DNA from 2 places in the Streptomyces sp. NPDC046860 genome. Region 2 is predicted to be linked to the other one. Evidence: riboswitches for the same ligand, from Rfam matches in the RefSeq annotation. Region 2 holds a riboswitch; the other holds the start of a gene.
The links. Region 2 has a riboswitch for glycine ahead of gcvT (glycine cleavage system aminomethyltransferase GcvT). Riboswitches for the same ligand answer to the same signal wherever they lie in the genome.
Positions count from the first base shown of each region.

Region 1 (4,432 bases), on a different contig from region 2:
ATACGGCGCACCGGCGGCCAGTACTTGTCGGCCGCGGAGACGCCGGCCGGGAAGACGGCCTCCTCACGGCTGTACGCGTGCGTCCACTCGCCGCCGAGGGCGGCCGCGGTGTGCGGGGCGCCGCGCAGCGGGTTGTCCTCGGCGGGCCAGGTGCCGGCGGCGACCTTGTCGATCTCCGCGCGGATGGCGATCATCGCGTCGCAGAACCGGTCCAGCTCGCCCAGGTCCTCGGACTCGGTCGGCTCGATCATCAGTGTGCCGGCCACCGGGAAGGACATGGTCGGCGCGTGGAAGCCGTAGTCGATCAGGCGCTTGGCCACGTCGTCCACGCTGACGCCGGTCGCCTTGGTCAGCGGGCGCAGGTCGATGATGCACTCGTGCGCGACGAGGTTGCCGGGGCCGGTGTAGAGCACCGGGAAGTGCGGCTCCAGGCGCTTGGCGACGTAGTTGGCGGAGAGCACGGCCACCTGGGTGGCGCGCTTGAGGCCCTCGCCGCCCATCAGGCGGACGTACGCCCAGGAGATCGGCAGGATGCCCGCGCTGCCCCAGGGGGCGGCCGAGATGGGGCCGACGCCCGTCTCCGGACCGGCCGCGGGCTGCATCGGGTGGTCGGGCAGGTACGGCGCGAGGTGGGCGCGGACCGCGACCGGGCCGACGCCGGGGCCGCCGCCGCCGTGCGGGATGCAGAACGTCTTGTGCAGGTTCAGGTGGGAGACGTCGCCGCCGAAGTGGCCCGGCTTGGCGAGGCCGACCAGGGCGTTGAGGTTGGCACCGTCCACGTACACCTGGCCGCCCGCGTCGTGCACCTGGGCGCAGATGTCGGCGACATGCTCCTCGAAGACGCCGTGCGTCGACGGGTAGGTGATCATCAGCACGGACAGCTCGTCGCGGTGCTGCTCGATCTTCGCGCGCAGGTCCTCGACGTCGATCTCGCCGTCCCCGGCGGTCTTCACGACGACGACCTTCATCCCGGCCATCACCGCGCTCGCCGCGTTGGTGCCGTGCGCGGAGGACGGGATGAGGCAGATCGTGCGCTGCGCGTCGCCGTTGGCCCGGTGGTAGGCGCGTACGGCGAGCAGTCCGGCCAGCTCGCCCTGGGAACCGGCGTTGGGCTGGAGGGAGACCTTGTCGTACCCGGTGACCTCGGCGAGCCGGTCCTCCAGCTCGCGGATGAGGGTGAGGTAGCCCTCGGCCTGCTCGGCGGGGGCGAAGGGGTGCAGCGCGCCGAACTCGGGCCAGGTGACCGGCTCCATCTCGGTGGTCGCGTTCAGCTTCATGGTGCAGGAGCCGAGCGGGATCATGCCCCGGTCGAGCGCGTAGTCGCGGTCGGACAGCTTGCGCAGGTAGCGCAGCATGGCCGTCTCGGAGCGGTGCTCGTGGAAGACCGGGTGGGTGAGGTAGTCGTCGGTGCGCAGCAGCACCTCGGGCAGGGTGTCCTCGGCCGACCCGTCGAGCGCCTCGATGTCGCCCTCGACGCCGAAGGCGGCGAAGACGGCCTCGACCTGCGCCCGGTTGGTGGTCTCGTCGCAGGCCAGGGAGACGTGGTCGGCGTCGACGTGGCGCAGGTTGACCCCGCCCTCGCGGGCGGCGGCGACGACCTCGGCGGCCTTGCCGGGCACGCGCGCGGTGAGGGTGTCGAAGTAGGCGCCGTGCACGAGCTCGACCCCGCCGGCGCGCAGGCCCTCGGCGAGGATCGTGGCGTAGCGGTGGGTGCGGCGGGCGATGGTCCGCAGGCCGTCGGGGCCGTGGTAGACGGCGTACATGCCGGCCATGACGGCGAGCAGCACCTGCGCGGTGCAGATGTTGCTGGTGGCCTTCTCGCGGCGGATGTGCTGCTCGCGGGTCTGGAGCGCCAGGCGGTAGGCGCGGTGGCCGTCGGCGTCGACGGACACGCCGACCAGGCGGCCGGGCAGGCTGCGGGCGAACTTCTCGTGCACGGCCATGTAGCCGGCGTGCGGCCCGCCGAAGCCCATGGGGACGCCGAAGCGCTGGGTGGTGCCGATGGCGATGTCCGCGCCCAGCTCGCCGGGCGAGGTGAGCAGGGTGAGCGCGAGCAGGTCGGCGGCGACGGTGACGAGGGCGCCCAGCCCGTGCGCCTGCTCGACGACCGGCTTCAGGTCGCGTACGGCACCGGAGGCGCCGGGGTACTGGAGCAGGACGCCGGTGATGTCGCGGGCGGCGATGTCCGCCGGGATGCCGTCGCTCAGGTCGGCGACGACGACCTCGACACCGGCCGGCTCGGCGCGGGTCTGGATGACGGCGATGGTCTGCGGCAGGGTGTCCGCGTCGACCAGGAAGAGCCCCTTCTTGTTCTTGCCCATGCGCCGGGACAGCGCCATCGCCTCGGCGGCGGCGGTGCCCTCGTCCAGCAGGGAGGCGCCGGAGGTGGGCAGCCCGGTGAGGTCGGCGACCATCGTCTGGAAGTTCAGCAGGGCCTCCAGGCGGCCCTGGGAGATCTCCGGCTGGTACGGCGTGTACGCCGTGTACCAGGCGGGGTTCTCCATGACGTTGCGCAGGATGACCGGCGGGGTGAAGGTGCCGTGGTAGCCGAGGCCGATCATGGAGCCGAGGACCTGGTTGTGGTCGGCGAGACCGCGCAGCTCGGCGATCACCTCGGCCTCGGTGCGGGCACCGGGCAGGTCGAGCGCGTCGGCGTTCTTGATCACATCCGGCACCGCGGCGGCGGTCAGCTCGTCGAGGGAGCCGTAGCCGACCTGCGCGAGCATCTTGGCGCGCGCCTCGTGGTCGGGCCCGATGTGGCGCTGCTCGAAGGGGATACCCGCTTCGAGCTCGGTGAGCGGAGTGCGAGGGGCGGTCATGTGCGGAGGCCTCCTGGTCGCTGCGACCTGCGAGGGCACCACGGCGCGGGTGCCCACCGGCCTCCCCCTCTGTCATCTCTTACCTGAGAGCTTCGCCGGGAACCTGCGGAACCCGGCTTTCACCGTCGGTGAGAGCGGGAGCCGTGGGCGCCCGCCCTGCTTTCCAGAGTGACCTCGTCCGTGCGGTACGGGTGCCTGAGAGATTCCGGGGAGGAGTTGCTCCTTCGGCGCCTCCGCATTGCTCGGAGGACTCTCCCGCACGGGGTCAGCAGCCGTGTTCAGCGTACCAGCGGGGTCATCAGCGCGGCGTTCGAGTGGCCGCCGGGCTGATTCTGCTCTTTCGTAGTGCCTACGGATGAGTTGCGACCATGTGGAGGGAGAGGGATCGTGCAGACCGACATCGATCCGCGCAGCCTGATCGGCCGCAAGGCGTTCGACCGCGACGGCACCAAGATCGGCACCATAGACGAGGTGTACCTCGACGACGCGACCGGCGTCCCGGAGTGGGCGGCCGTGCGCACCGGCCTCTTCTCCCGCGACGCGTTCGTCCCGCTGGAGCCCAGCGAGCTGGTCGAGGGCACGCTGCGCGTCCCCTTCGAACGCGCCCTCATCAAGGACGCCCCCGACTTCGGCGTGGGCCGTCACCTCTCCCCCGAGCAGGAGCTCCAGCTCTACCACCACTACGGGCTCGACGTGGGCCCCTCCGCCCGGACCACCCCGGACCGCGACTTCGGCAAGGTCGCGGGCGCCGAGGAGTCCTGAGCCTCCCTCATCCGCCGCCCTCCCCGGTCTCCTCCTCCGGCCCGCTCTCCCGCGCCACCAGCGGCAGCGGGTCGGCCGGTGTCAGGCCGGGGTCGTCGGCCCGCAGCGTCCGTACCCGGCCCGGCCCGGAGAGCGGGGTCTCGAAGCGCACGGTGACCCGCCCCAGCCCGCTGCCCTGCACCCAGCCATGGCCGTACTCGGGGTGCCGCACGTCCTGGCCCGCCCGCCACTCCGGCCCGGCGGGCTCGGGCTTGAGCGGACCGAAGTCGGGGGCGCTCTCCTCGGGGGTCTCCTCGGCCGGCTCGCCCGCCGCCTGGGCGAACAGGTCCTCCTGGGTGTAGTCGGCCAGCCCGGAGACGCCGACGCCGAGCAGCCGCACCCCGCCGGTGGTGTCCACGGAGTCCAGCAGCCGCGCGGCCGCCTCTCGGATCACCGCGGGGTCGTCCGTCGGGCCCCGCAGCGTCTCGGAGCGGGTCCGGGTGGAGAAGTCGTACCGCCGCACCTTCAGCACGATGGTCCGCCCGGAGAGTCCGGCCCCGCGCAGCCGCCGTACACACCGGTCGGCGAGCCGGCGGACCTCCAGGCCGATGCGCAGCCGGTCGTGGATGTCCACCGCGTAGGTGTCCTCGACCGAGACGGACTTGGCCTCCCGCTCGGCCACCACGGGCCGGTCGTCACGGGCGAGCGCCATCGCGTACAGCGAATGGCCGTGCGCCTTGCCGAGCAGCCGGACCAGTTCGTCCTCGCCGGCCTCCGACAGTTCCAGGACGGTGGTGATCCCGGCGCGCCGCAGATGGTCGCCGGTGGCGGGGCCGACGCCGGGCAGGGTCCGCACCGGCATGGGCGCCAGC
Region 1 is NZ_JBEYXQ010000002.1:454,272-458,703, forward strand. It holds gene gcvP (aminomethyl-transferring glycine dehydrogenase) at 1-2,819, opposite strand, end outside; glycine riboswitch at 2,993-3,087, opposite strand; gene ABZ898_RS05645 (PRC-barrel domain-containing protein) at 3,207-3,581, shown strand; gene ABZ898_RS05650 (DNA polymerase IV) at 3,589-4,432, opposite strand, start outside.
Region 1: linked by a shared signal. The riboswitch ahead of gcvP (aminomethyl-transferring glycine dehydrogenase) and the one ahead of gcvT (glycine cleavage system aminomethyltransferase GcvT) in region 2 are both predicted to bind glycine.

Region 2 (4,432 bases):
CCCGCGAGGCCGGGACTGCGCTGGTCAGTTGCCCCATTGGTAGAAGGGGCGGACGTTCGCCCGCAGCCAGTCGGACACCGGGTCCTGGGCGGCGTCCAGGAGGACCAGGTTGACGGGCCAGGGGGCCGGGGCGCGGCCGAGGGCCTTGCCGAGGGCGTCCAGGGGGAGGGCCTGGGCGTCCCCCTCCCACTGGGAGAGTTCGACGCCGACGAACAGGACCGGCTCGGCGGTCTCGATGACGGCGAGGCAGCGGCGGGCGCTGACGACCACGCCGGTCGCGGCGAACTCGGCGGAGGCGGCGGTGAGGAAGTCCACCGGGTCCTCCTGCCAGTCGGGCTCGAAGAGCCGGACCCGGCCGCCCGTGGCCGGACCGTCCAGCGGAGTGCGCCCGGAGCGGCTCAGTTCGGCCACCGCCTCCGGGGGCAGCGGGAGTCCGGCCACCCCGCCGGGGTTGATGACGACGCCCGCCTGCGGCGGCAGGCCGCGCGCGAACTCCACGGCGGGGGCGACGGTGTGCGGGAGGTGCCCGCCGGGCGACTGGCGGAACTGCTCCTCGGAGGAGAAGACCGGGACGTACACCTGGCCGTCGATGTCGACGGTGGGCAGGTCGAGGGGGCCGCTGTGCGGGCCGCCGCCGTTGGGCAGGGGTATCCACACGAAGCTGCGCGCCAGCACCTCGACGACGCGGGCGCCGGCCGCGGGTATGCCGAGGGAGGCGGAGAGGACCTCCTCCAGTTCGTTGCCGGGCCATCCGCCGTGCGGGTGGGGGTGTGCCTGTGCCGGGAAGTCCGCGGGAAGGTCCGCCGGGAAGTCCATGTGCCTACCGCCTGCTGGGAGTCGTGCTGTGGTGCAGAAGGCTAACCGGTACGGGTGCCGCGGTTCACTCGGCGAACTCGATCCGGCTCAGGCCGTTCGCCGAGGCGCGGTCCATGAGGACCACCGCGTCGCAGCCGGCGGGGCGCTCGCCGTGCTCCAGGGCGTCCAGCAGGCGGGCGGTGACCGAGCGGTGGCGCCGGAAGGCGTACCGGGAGACGCCCCGGCCGCGTTCGCGCTGGCCCTGCCGGGCGGTGGCGGCGGGCACGTCGAGCAGGATCAGGTGCAGGGCGCCGCCCCGGCGGCGGGCCTCGCGGGCGAGCCAGGCGCGCACCCAGGGCTGGGTGCCGCAGTCGTGCACGACGACGCCCTCGCCGCTGCGCAGGGCCCTGCGCAGCCCGGCGTAGTGGGCGAGGCGGACCAGGGGGCGGTAGAGCGCGTAGGGGAGGGCGGCGGGGAGGCGGGCGGCCCAGCGGTCGCGGGCGTCCTGGGAGTCGACGCGGTGGCCGGGGACCGTACGGCGCATGAGGGTGGACTTGCCGCTGCCGGGCAGACCGGTGACGACGGCGAGGTCGCGGGGGCCGAAGCGCAGGGTGCGCGGGCCGCCGCCGGGGCGGTCGCGCAGGTCGCGGACGGCCGGCACCGGCCCGGCCCGGCGCTCGCGGACGGGCGCCGCGGGCTGCTGCGGCACCGGGATGCCGGTGGTCGTGGCGTACACCGTGGGTCTGTTCACCGTGATCGTCCTCCCCCTGTGGGCTTCAGTCATCTGGTGCCCAACCAATGTAAAGAGAAGGTAATGCGCGAGGTCGCCGGTTGGGTCCCCGGACGGCTACGGGCATGTCACAGCCGGTGGGCCCTTCAGGGCCGGGCCCGGCCGTGCGATGATGTGCCCGCCAACTGCATACCGGCCGTTTGAATCCGCGCGGGAGAGTCCCCAGCCGGGGCGCCGAAGGAGCAAGTCCCTCCCTTGAATCTCTCAGGCACCGTTACCGCGTGGGCGAGGCACATCTGAAAAGCGGGCCGCTGACGGCAGTGGCCCCACCCAAGGTGCAAGCCGTGACGACCCCCCTCGGGGAGGGTCATGGCGAACCTCTCAGGTTCCGATGACAGATGGGGAGGAACGTTCCTCGCCCCATCCCCGTTGTCCTGGGAGACGACCGATGAGTAGCACCGAACTCCGTCACACCGCGCTCGACGCCGTGCACCGCTCGCACGGCGCGACGATGACCGACTTCGCCGGCTGGGACATGCCCCTGCGCTACGGCTCCGAGCGTGACGAGCACGTGGCGGTGCGCACCCGGGCCGGACTGTTCGACCTCTCGCACATGGGCGAGATCACGGTGACCGGCCCCCAGGCCGCCGCGCTGCTCAACCACGCCCTCGTCGGCGACCTCGCCTCGGTCGGTGTGGGCCGCGCCCGCTACACCATGATCTGCCGGGCCGACGGCGGCATCCTGGACGACCTGATCGTCTACCGCCTCGCCGAGCACGAGTACATGGTGGTGGCCAACGCCTCCAACGCCCAGGTCGTGCTGGACGCGCTGACCGAGCGCGCGGCCGGCTTCGACGCCGAGGTCCGCGACGACCGCGACGCCTACGCGCTGCTCGCCGTCCAGGGCCCGGAGTCCCCCGGCATCCTCAAGTCCGTCACCGACGCCGACCTCGACGGCCTGAAGTACTACGCCGGGCTGCCCGGCACCGTCGCGGGCGTGCCCGCGCTGATCGCCCGTACCGGCTACACCGGCGAGGACGGCTTCGAGCTGTTCGTGAAGCCCGAGCACGCGCCGCAGCTGTGGGAGGCGCTGATGGAGGCCGGCGCCGCCGTCGGCCTGGTCCCGTGCGGCCTGTCCTGCCGGGACACCCTGCGCCTGGAGGCGGGCATGCCGCTGTACGGGCACGAGCTGACGACCGGGCTGACGCCCTTCGACGCCGGTCTGGGCCGCGTGGTCAAGTTCGGCAAGGAGGGCGACTTCGTCGGCCGCGAGGCGCTCGCGCAGGCCGCCGAGCGCGCCGAGGCCGAGCCGCCGCGCGTCCTGGTCGGCCTGGTCGCCGAGGGCCGCCGGGTGCCGCGCGCCGGGTACGCCGTCGTCGCGGACGGCGTGGTGATCGGCGAGGTCACCTCCGGCGCCCCCTCCCCCACCCTCGGCAAGCCGCTGGCCATCGCCTACGTCGACGCCGCGCACGCGGCGCCCGGGACCGCGGGTGTGGGCGTGGACATCCGGGGCAGCCACGAGCCGTACGAGGTCGTGGCGCTGCCCTTCTACAAGCGCGCCAAGTAGGACACCGGCGCCGGGTGCGGCCGCCCCGCGGCGTGACCCTGCGCACATTTCACCCGCTCTTCAGCGGTTCGAGCCCTTTTCCCCCGACGAGCACGTCCTCGCGTACAGGAGAATTCTGGTCATGAGCAACCCGCAGCAGTTGAGCTACAGCAAGGAGCACGAGTGGCTGTCGGCCGCCGAGGGCGGCGCGTCGACGGTCGGCATCACCGAGCACGCGGCCAACGCGCTCGGCGATGTGGTCTTCGTGCAGCTCCCCGAGGTCGGCGCCGAGGTCACCGCGGGCGAGTCCTGCGGCGAGCTGGAGTCCACCAAGTCGGTCTCCGAGCTGTACTCCCCCGTCTCCGGTGAGATCACCGAGGTCAACCAGGACGTCGTGGACGACCCCTCGCTGGTGAACTCCGAGCCCTTCGAGGGCGGCTGGCTGTTCAAGGTGCGCGTCGCCGCGCAGCCGGAGGACCTGCTGACCGCCGACGAGTACACCGCCTACATCGCAGGCTGAGGAGCCGGAAGCCGTATGACTGACGTCCTGAACACGCCCCTGCACGAGCTGGACCCGGAGATCGCCGCCGCGGTCGACGCCGAGCTGCGCCGCCAGCAGTCGACCCTGGAGATGATCGCCTCCGAGAACTTCGCACCGCTCGCGGTGATGGAGGCCCAGGGTTCGGTCCTGACCAACAAGTACGCCGAGGGTTACCCGGGCCGCCGCTACTACGGCGGCTGCGAGCACGTCGACGTGGCCGAGCAGATCGCCATCGACCGGCTCAAGGAGCTGTTCGGCGCCGAGTACGCCAACGTCCAGCCGCACTCCGGCGCCTCCGCCAACCAGGCGGCGCTGTTCGCGCTGGCCCAGCCCGGTGACACCATCCTCGGGCTCGACCTGGCGCACGGCGGCCACCTCACCCACGGGATGCGGCTGAACTTCTCCGGCAAGCAGTTCGACGTGGTCGCGTACCACGTCGACGAGGAGAGCGGCCTGGTCGACATGGCCGAGGTCGAGCGCCTCGCCAAGGAGCACCGCCCGAAGGTGATCATCGCGGGCTGGTCGGCGTACCCGCGGCAGCTCGACTTCGCGGAGTTCCGCCGGATCGCGGACGAGGCCGGGGCGTACCTGTGGGTGGACATGGCGCACTTCGCCGGTCTGGTCGCGGCGGGCCTGCACCCGAACCCGGTCGAGTACGCGGACGTGGTGACCTCCACCACGCACAAGACGCTCGGCGGCCCGCGCGGCGGCATCATCCTGGCCAAGAAGGACTTCGCCAAGAAGCTGAACTCCTCGGTCTTTCCCGGCTTCCAGGGCGGCCCGCTGGAGCACGTGATCGCCGCCAAGGCGGTCTCCTTCA
Region 2 is NZ_JBEYXQ010000001.1:550,592-555,023, reverse strand. It holds gene ABZ898_RS02435 (enhanced serine sensitivity protein SseB) at 25-816, opposite strand; gene ABZ898_RS02430 (AAA family ATPase) at 881-1,546, opposite strand; glycine riboswitch at 1,727-1,815, shown strand; gene gcvT (glycine cleavage system aminomethyltransferase GcvT) at 1,974-3,092, shown strand; gene gcvH (glycine cleavage system protein GcvH) at 3,214-3,591, shown strand; gene glyA (serine hydroxymethyltransferase) at 3,607-4,432, shown strand, end outside.